Regions from separate parts of the Neptunomonas sp. ABH4_499 genome, predicted to be linked through region 1. Evidence: predicted binding sites of a transcription regulator. Region 1 holds the regulator's gene; the other holds the start of a gene.

What was found. The regulator sigma-54, encoded in region 1, starts transcription at its own class of promoters, with help from an activator protein. The targets are predictions, from matches to a motif close to TGGCACNNNNNTTGCTNT.
Region 2: a site for sigma-54 is predicted at 3,031-3,048, ahead of flgB (flagellar basal body rod protein FlgB). Genes of this name have one in related genera too.

Annotation. Positions count from the first base shown of each region.
Region 1 covers NZ_JBSWXK010000006.1:109,350-114,024, forward strand. The annotation lists gene ACXAF9_RS08005 (HPr family phosphocarrier protein) at 1-270, opposite strand; gene rapZ (RNase adapter RapZ) at 290-1,162, opposite strand; gene ptsN (PTS IIA-like nitrogen regulatory protein PtsN) at 1,166-1,627, opposite strand; gene hpf (ribosome hibernation promoting factor) at 1,647-1,937, opposite strand; gene ACXAF9_RS08025 (RNA polymerase factor sigma-54) at 1,979-3,529, opposite strand; gene lptB (LPS export ABC transporter ATP-binding protein) at 3,567-4,295, opposite strand; gene lptA (lipopolysaccharide transport periplasmic protein LptA) at 4,301-4,675, opposite strand, start outside.
Region 2 covers NZ_JBSWXK010000003.1:56,996-61,670, reverse strand. The annotation lists gene flgM (flagellar biosynthesis anti-sigma factor FlgM) at 1-78, opposite strand, end outside; gene flgA (flagellar basal body P-ring formation chaperone FlgA) at 190-897, opposite strand; gene ACXAF9_RS03565 (chemotaxis protein) at 963-1,907, shown strand; gene ACXAF9_RS03560 (CheR family methyltransferase) at 1,929-2,777, shown strand; gene flgB (flagellar basal body rod protein FlgB) at 3,079-3,480, shown strand; gene flgC (flagellar basal body rod protein FlgC) at 3,483-3,917, shown strand; gene ACXAF9_RS03545 (flagellar hook assembly protein FlgD) at 3,936-4,616, shown strand; gene ACXAF9_RS03540 (flagellar hook protein FlgE) at 4,672-4,675, shown strand, end outside.

The DNA.
Region 1 (4,675 bases):
TCACTCTTCCTCATCAAATCGGTTATTAATCAGGGATTCAATGGCGCTCATCGCCTCACCCTGATCGTCACCAGAGATGCGCACCGTTAACTCGGTGCCCTTGCTGGCGGCCAGCATCATCACAGACATAATGCTTTTGCCATCGACCTCACGACCATCTTTAATCAGGTACACATCCGACGAAAAGCGCGTTGTGGTACCGATCAGTTTTGCTGCCGCGCGGGCGTGCAGTCCCAACTTGTTGATGATTGTGATGTTCTTTTCCAGCATCTCTTTATTATTTCCGGAATTAATGGGTGTTTTTCGATGTGCTTAGCTCGCGATGGCGAACGTTTACATTGTCGTTAGAGTGCACAAAGTGTGCAGTTAATCGCTCGGCTAAATAAACAGAGCGGTGCTGTCCACCGGTACAACCAATGCCTACGGTGACGTAGCTTCGGTTGTTGTCTGCAAAGTGGGGCAGCCAACGTTCCATGTAGCTTTTGATATCCTCAAACATGGACTCTACCAAGGCATCGCCTTCTAAAAAGTCGATGACCGATTGATCCAGGCCGGAGTAGCGGCGCAGCTCCGATACCCAGTAAGGATTAGGTAATACCCTGACATCAAACACCATGTCAACATCCATCGGTACACCGTGCTTAAATCCGAACGATTCAAACTGCAGTGAGAGCGCTTGGGTTTTTCGATCGGCTATGCGCAGTTTGATCAGATCACGCAGGTCATACAGTGACATATGCGATGTATCGATTTTGAGATCCGCGATCTCTGCGATGGGCTCTAGAAGCGCTTCTTCGTATTCAATGGCCTCGGACAGGCCGCGATTCTTGGTCGACATAGGGTGGCGTCGACGGGTCGAGCTGTAGCGTTTGATCAGCGTCTCTTGCGCGCAACCAATGAACAGAAGTTCGGCTTGGATGTTGGAGCGCGATTTGAAGTCTTGCCAAATCTCCGGCAGCTTTTCGAGGTTGCTGGTCAGATTTCGAGCGTCCACGCACACTGCGATCTTTTTCATTGTCGCCTCCTCTTCGAGGTGGCGAATCAAATCAGGGATCAGTAGTGCAGGTAGATTATCAATGCAATAAAAACCGATGTCTTCAAGAGCCTGAAGGGCAGAACTCTTACCCGATCCTGATAGGCCGCTGATGATCACCAGTTTCATGCTTTAGGTTCCAAATACAGTTTGAGCGATGCGCAGTAAATCTTCGTCGGACTGCGCGCTTCTAAGTTGGGCTCGGCAGCTTTCTTGGCTGAAGGATTCGGCCAGTTTGGCCAAGGTGTCTAGGTGTTCGTCACACGCCTCTTCAGGGACCAGTAAAAAGAACAACAGGTCGACGGGGCGTTGGTCGATGGCGTCAAAATCGATGGGTTCGCTTAGGGTAAATAAAGCCCCCATAGCGGTATCGATTCCGGCAAGACGGCAGTGGGGAATGGCAACGCCCTCCCCAATACCGGTACTGCCCAATCTCTCTCGTCCGATGAGTCCAGTGAATACAGCATCCTGATCAACCTCTTCACCGGCTGATTCTGCAATCAACTTGCTGGCGGTTTCTAATACGCGCTTTTTGCTAATGCCTTCTACGGCGTGAAGCGTTCTTGAAGGTGAAAGCAATGAGAGTATGGGCATAAGTGATGTAACGCCTTACTTATTTGTGGCTCTTGAGTTTTTCTTTGTGCTTAATGATTTGGCGGTCCAGTTTGTCGGTTACCGCATCAATCGCTGCATACATATCTGTGTGTTCGCTCGTTGCAAAGACTTCGCCGCCTGCGATGTGCATGCCAGCTTCTGCTATTTGACGTTGCTTATCAACACTCAGGGTCACTTGGACATTGGTGATGTTATCAAAATGCCTTTCCAGTTTATCAAACTTGGTGTGGACATATTCGGTCAGTGCATCTGTCAGTTCTAAGTGGTGACCTGTGATATTGATCTGCATACATGTCTCCTTAGACGATTGTTCGTCGTAGTGAGTCGTTATTAAACCAGACGCTTTCTTTCGTTAGAAGGGGCGATGCCCATCGCTTCGCGATATTTGGCAATCGTTCTTCGAGCGACCTGGATTCCCTCTGCATCAAGTAATTGAGCAATTTTACTGTCACTTAAAGGTTTAGCAGGATTTTCGGCCGCTATCAGTTTTTTTATCACGGCGCGAATGGCGGTTGACGATGCAGCACCACCATCATTGGTGCTGACATGGCTTGAGAAGAAGTACTTCAACTCAAAGATACCCCTTGGGGTATGCATGTATTTTTGGGTGGTCACACGCGATATCGTGGACTCGTGCATTTCGACTGCTTCGGCAATGTCATGCAACACCATTGGCTTCATGGCCTCCTCGCCGTACTCCAGAAAATCCGACTGCCTTTCAACAATCTGACTCGCAACTTTGAGTAGGGTTTCATTTCGGCTCATTAAACTCTTGATAAACCAACGTGCTTCTTGCAAGTGATTCTTCAAGTAGGTGTTATCAGCACTGGAGTCAGCTCGGCGGATGAGGTCGGCATACTGAGTGTTGATTCGAAGGCTAGGCGATGCATCGGAATTGAGTCGGGCTATCCACACGCCTTTGACTTTTTCAACGAATACATCGGGGATAACGTACTCCGCCTGGCTGGAAGAGATCATCGCGCCAGGTTGCGGGTTCAGCGATTGAATCAAAAGAATCATCGCTTGTAACTGTGGCTCTTTGACGCGCAGCTTACGCATCAGCTGTTTGTAATCGCGACTACCCAGCAAATGGATGTGATTCAGGCACAGCTGGAGCGTCTGCTCAAACAGCGGCGGTTTTTCTGGTAACTGCTTAAGCTGGATGGCTAAACACTCACCCAAGTCTCGGGCACCGACACCGGGTGGATCAAACTGCTGAATGCGGTGCAATACCGCTTCGATCTCTTCAATTTCGGTGTCTTGGAACTGCTCGGGTTCTTGCCGTTTGAAATCCTCAAGGAGCTCTTCGGTTGTGGTGCGAAGGTAGCCCTCAGGGTCGATCGCATCGATGATCGCCTCAGCAACCATTCGGTCTTCTAAGCTCATACGGGTTAGGTTGAGCTGCCAATGAAGATGATCTTGCAGGGTTTCTTCGGCCGTGTCGTTGGACTCCATAAAGTCATCGTCGTCACGGTGGGTGGTACTGCCTGAGCTGCTGGACGCGGTCTGGAAGGTGTCGTCCCAACTGGAGTCGGTTGAGAGCTCCGCTGGAATATCATCGTTCCATTGATCATCGACAGAGGCCGTATCAGCCATCTCGGCTGAGTCATTGCGCTCTTGTTGAGTCTCGCTGGCTTGAGCGGTGTAGTCTTCTTGTGAGTAATCGTCGGACTCAGCGCGCTCGTTATTGTCGTTGCCGGCCGAGTTGGAGTCTAACTCATCTCCCTCTTCATTGGTCTCCAGCATCGGGTTGCTTTCAAGCGCCGACTGAATCTCTTGCTGAAGGTCCAATGTTGATAACTGCAATAAGCGAATCGCCTGTTGCAGTTGTGGGGTCATGGTCAGGTGCTGACCCATTTTGAGTTGTAATGACTGCTTCATAAACTCCGCATCTACTCCAATAACACAGGTCGGTCAATTACAGCCGGAAGGACTCGCCAAGATAGGCGGCTTTCACTTGCTCATTGGCTAAAATATCAGCCGGTGCGCCTTCGGCTAGAATGACACCTTCACTGACGATATACGCTTTTTCACAAATGTCTAACGTTTCACGTACGTTATGGTCAGTGATTAACACCCCAATACCTCGTGATTGTAGGTGCTTTACGGTCTCTTTAATATCGTTGACCGAGATCGGATCGACGCCAGCAAAGGGCTCATCCAATAGAATGAATTTAGGTTCGGACGCGAGTGCCCTTGCGATCTCAACACGACGGCGTTCGCCGCCGGATAGGCTCATGCCTAGGCTGTCGCGGATGTGCGTAATGTGGAACTCTTGTAACAGGTTTTCAAGAGTGGCTTTACGATCACTTGGGGACAGATCTTTTCTAAGCTCAAGAATCGACATCAGGTTGTCTTCGACACTCAGCTTTCGAAAGATCGACGCCTCTTGCGGCAGATACCCAATACCTTGACGAGCACGATCGTGCATGGCGAAGGCCGTAATGTCTTGATCATTGATGAAGATCTGGCCTTTGTCGGCTTTAACCAAGCCAACAATCATGTAAAAACAGGTGGTTTTACCGGCGCCGTTTGGGCCCAGTAAACCGACGATCTCGCCGGCTTTGACCGTCATTGATACGTCACGTACCACGTGGCGTTTTTTGTACGACTTCGCCAAATGGGTGGCTTTTAACTCAAGTGACATAATGCTCAGTTGCCGTTCGGTTGAATAATCATCTGAACACGCTGACCTGAGTCTTTGCCGCCGTAAGCGTTCACACGTGCTTTGTCCATCTGGTATACGATTCGCTCGCCGCTGAACTGGTTTTTCTCCTGCTCAACTTTTGCGTTTCCAGATAGAGTGATGGTTTGTTTTTTCACTAGGTATTCAAGTGAATTACCATAGGCATCTGTAATGGCCTGATTGGCCGCTGCCTGCTGGCTGAATTTGGCCGGAGAGCCTGTAGCCACAATACGATCAACGGCGCGGTCTTTTTGGTAAAGACTGACTTTAGCGGCGCGGATCTTCATAGTGCCTTGAGTAATAGACACATTACCCGTGTAAGTCGTCACACCGGCTTTCTC
Region 2 (4,675 bases), on a different contig from region 1:
CGTTGTTTTCTGTGTCGTGATCTTGTCACGCGCTAACAGTGCTTGTTGAGCACTGGAGCTGTTGAAATCGATAGCCATAAATTTAACCCTCTATTTAGTTCCTACTCCATTTAGCGGCCTAGGCTTAAAGAACTTTAGAGAAATTGTACATTTTCTTTACAATGCTAAAACTGTTGAAAGTATAACCACTTACGGCTGGGTTGTCACACGTCCACGCCCCAGAACATAAGCTTTTATCACTTTTTGTGAGCGTGAATTCATTACCGAAATTTGCTCACCTTTAGCACCGTCTTCAAGTGCAACTCCTTGTGTGCGGATGGTCAGTGCACCGCGCCCGGCTTCAATCATGACGCTGTGGCCTTTTTGAATCAGCATGGGCGCTTCCAACGTGGAGGGCGTCAGGATCGATTTATCCGAAATGGTCCGTCGAGCCACATACCCCAGCACTTCTGCGGGGTCTTTAAAAAAACCTCGGTTTAGCTCGGTCACATCCGCTTTGTGAAAAATCAGATCGGCGCTGCTGATGGAAGTTCCCCTTGGGATGGTGCGTTTAGCGAAGGCGACCGGCAGATTGATGGCCACTTTGGCTAAGACATATGTGTGCCAAGTGGTTGGGTCGTTACAGGACACACGCAAGCTTAAACGCCCCCCAGATGGGATCTTCGGCTCAAGCGGAATCGACAAATTTTGACATTTTCGCTGATTTATCCCTGCGTTTATCGAGTTTATGTCTATAGTGATATCAGCTTTGGGAAAAAGTGTGCCGTAATGGCGCTGGAGTGCCGAGAAGACTTGTTCTTCCAACGAAATACGGGCGGCGGCATGCGTTGGCGAAATAAAAACGCTAAATAAGACGCTAAGTGTGCCGACAATTAAGTAACGAACGATAAAACTCACGGGCTGGCCTGTCTTACAGGGGTTCGTGGTGCCACTGATTAGTGACATTGGATTTGGTGTAGATCATGTCAGGTATTCTAGATACTGTAAACCTGCGTACCCAGATGGTGGGGCAGAACCGATTAGAGCTGTTGCTGTTCGGGCTTCAGACCGAACAGATCTATGGTATTAACGTGTTTAAAGTGCGGGAGGTTCTGCAATGTCCAGAACTTACCGAAGTACCACGTTTGACCACTGCCATCAAAGGTATGGCTCATATCCGGGGGGAAACCATTCCGGTATTGGACTTATCCGAAGCGATTGGCCGACCTGCTGTTCCCAAAGAAGATCAACGTAAATGCTTCTTGATTGTTGCGGAATACAACAAACGCACCTTGGCGTTTTTGGTTCGCAAAGTCGATCGTATCCTTAATACGCATTGGGATCAGATCATGGCTCCGCCAGCTGAGATCGGTGTGGAAAACTACCTAACGGCTGTCTTTGAGCACGAAGGTAAATTGATCGAGATCTTGGACGTCGAGCAAATCTTGGCTGACTTGTACCCAATGAGTACAGCGGTCAGTGAAGAGATCGCGACCAAAGAGGTGAAAACCAAAGCGGCTGAATACCACATCTTGTGTGTGGATGACTCCAGCGTTGCGCGGAACCAGATGAAGCGCACCTTGGAAGATTTGGGCATCAAGGTCACCACCTGCAATAACGGTGCGGCGGCTTGGAAGTTGCTCAAAGACTTAGCCGAGCGAGAAGTGGATATCTACGAGCACTTCTTGATGCTGATCTCCGATATCGAGATGCCGGAGATGGATGGTTACACCTTGGCGTCGATGGTTCGAGAAGACACGCGTATGGATAAGATGTTTATCGTCTTGCACTCATCGCTCAGTGGTGGCTTCAACGTGTCCATGGTTAAGAAAGTAGGTGCGGATGGATTCCTGGCGAAGTTCAACCCAGATGACCTTGCAGGTGTAGTGGTAGACAGGATTCGCAAGTTTGAAAAGCAACGCGGATAAGCGAAACTGATGAGTATCTCTATGACTGATCCACTTGGCAGTTTTACGATCTCCAAGGATGAATTCAAGCAGTTCAGTGAGTACTTGGAAAAAAGTTGCGGCATTCTTTTGGCCGAACATAAACAGTATTTGGTGCAAAGCCGGTTAGGGAAGATCATGAAAGAGCAGTCCATGAGCTCTTTGGATGATCTTCTTCGTGCATTAACGCGTGCCGGTAATGGGCGACTTAAAGAGCAAGTCATCGATGCGATGACCACCAATGAAACACTGTGGTTTCGTGACACCCACCCCTACGACCTCCTTAAAAACCAACTCTTACCTGAGCTGCAAACCAAAAAAGGGATGCAGCGGCTTCGGATTTGGTCGGCGGCGTGCTCAACCGGGCAGGAGCCTTACTCGATCAGTATGATTCTGGATGAGTACAAACAGGCTAACCCTGGGGCATTCCCATCCGGTGAGGAGATTCTGGCAACCGATATCTCATCCCATGTGTTGGCTCAGGCGCGCTCGGGTGAGTACGAGATGCTGGCTTTGGGGCGCGGGCTTGATAAAGGTCGCTTACAAAAGCACTTTAAAGCCACCGAGCGAGGCTCTTGGGTGATCAACCCGGTTATTCAAAATCGAGTGCGCTTTCAAAGCTACAACTTGATGAACGATTACAACTCTTTGGGTCAGTTTGACATTATCTTCTGTCGAAATGTGTTGATCTATTTCTCCTCTGAGTTGAAAGCCGACATCCTTAAAAAGATGCGTAAACAGCTTGCCCCAGGCGGCTATCTCGTTTTGGGGGCTTCTGAATCCATGACGGGCCTCAATGATTTTTATTCCATGGTGCACTGTCGCCCTGGGATTATCTATCAGGCGATTTAGACGCGAGCTAGCGTGCGTAATCAATTGGAAAAGCCAGGCGATGTGTCTGGCTTTTTTGTATCTGCCCGTTGGCAAGTAGCTCGATGGTTGGTCTGGCTGTTGCCGCTTGGGTAAGTGTTAAAAAGTAGGGCGGCAAACAGGCCTGTCGCTGCGAGTAGCCAGAGCGGCAGGCCCTTGCCGCTTTATCATTTTGAACGTTATTCCTCCTGCCTTATCTCTTATAAAGTTTAGTAAAAACATTGGTTTATGTTTTTGGCATCCTAATTGCTTTATATCTTGCAAGCATGATTAGGAGGCAACAATGGCCATCAGTTTCGATAAAGCACTTGGGGTACACGATGAAGCATTAACGCTTCGGACTAAGCGCACCGAAATTTTGGCCAATAATATTGCCAACGCAGACACCCCAAACTTTCAGGCCCGCGACATTGATTTTCACGCCATGCTTAAAGGTGAAATGAGTGTTAACTCGCCATTGGCGCTGGCCGAGACGGATACGGGGCATCAGAGCGGATTGATTGATCCTGATTATGCCGCCGATTTGATGTATCGCATGCCTACTCAACCGTCAGTCGATGGCAACACGGTTGATGTACAGCAAGAGATGGCGCGCTATACCGAGAATGCACTTGGGTTTCAGACCTCGTTTGATCTGTTAAATCGTAAATTCAAAGGCCTGACCTCAGCGATTAAGGGTGAATAACCATGTCATTAACGAACGTTTTTAACATTGCCGGTTCCGCCATGAGCGCCCAAACCGTGCGCTTGAACACCACCGCCAGCAACATGGCTAACGCGGACAGTGTGAGCTCCAGTGTGGATGAAACGTATCGTGCTCGTAAGCCTGTGTTTCGTGTAGAGCAACCAACGCTTGAGCAGGTTCATGACAGTGACAACGGCCTTTTGCCGGGACAGGGTGTTGAAGTGGCTGGCATTGTAGAGAGTGATGCTCCGCTTCGTATGGAGTACAATCCTGGGCACCCAATGGCCGACGAAAGCGGCTATGTCTATTACCCAAACGTGAATGTGGTGGAAGAAATGGCGGACATGATCTCAGCGTCCCGCGCATTTCAGATCAACACTGAAATTATGAATACGGCTAAGCAAATGGTTCAGCGTGTGCTGACCATCGGCCAATAACCTAGATAGGTTGCCACTATGTCTGAGATAAACAACAACGTCAGTGCTACATCGGTCTACGACCAGATCAATGCGGCCAACCAAGAGTCGAGCAGCAGCTCGTCTTCATCGGAAACGTCGGACAGTCAAATGTTCATGCAGCTGATGATTGCTCAGCTGCAGAATCAAGACCCGACCAGCCCGGCCGACACGGCGGACTTTATGCAACAAATCTCAAACATGACGATGGTCGAAAGCATGACAGAGCTGACCTCGACCATGACTGAGATGAGTTCCGAAATGATGGCAAGCCAAGCGGCGTTGCAGGCGTCGTCGATGGTTGGGCAGCAAGCATTTGTGCTGACCGATCAAGCCACGCTGACCGAAGGTGGTGTGATTGAAGGCGCTTACTCGCTGGATACCAGTGCTTCTAATGTGACGGTACAGATCTACGACTCAACCGGAACCTTAGTAGATAGCTGGTCAGAAGGTGCGCAAGCGACGGGCGAGCATTCGTTTGCTTGGGGAGGCGGCAGTAACGCTGCGGGGAATTACTCCGTTGTGATTCAACAGCAAAGTTCGGACGGCACAACATCGCAACTGGATTCTTACATTGGCCATACCGTTAACAGCGTAACGTTGGGTCAAAACGGTATTGGTATGAAGGTGAATACCGACGCAGGTGCTTACAGCACCAACGACATTCTCCAATTGGGGTAAATACACACCAGCCTCGATGGGGATCGGGCGGTAAAGGGTAATAGAGGGTAAAATTATGG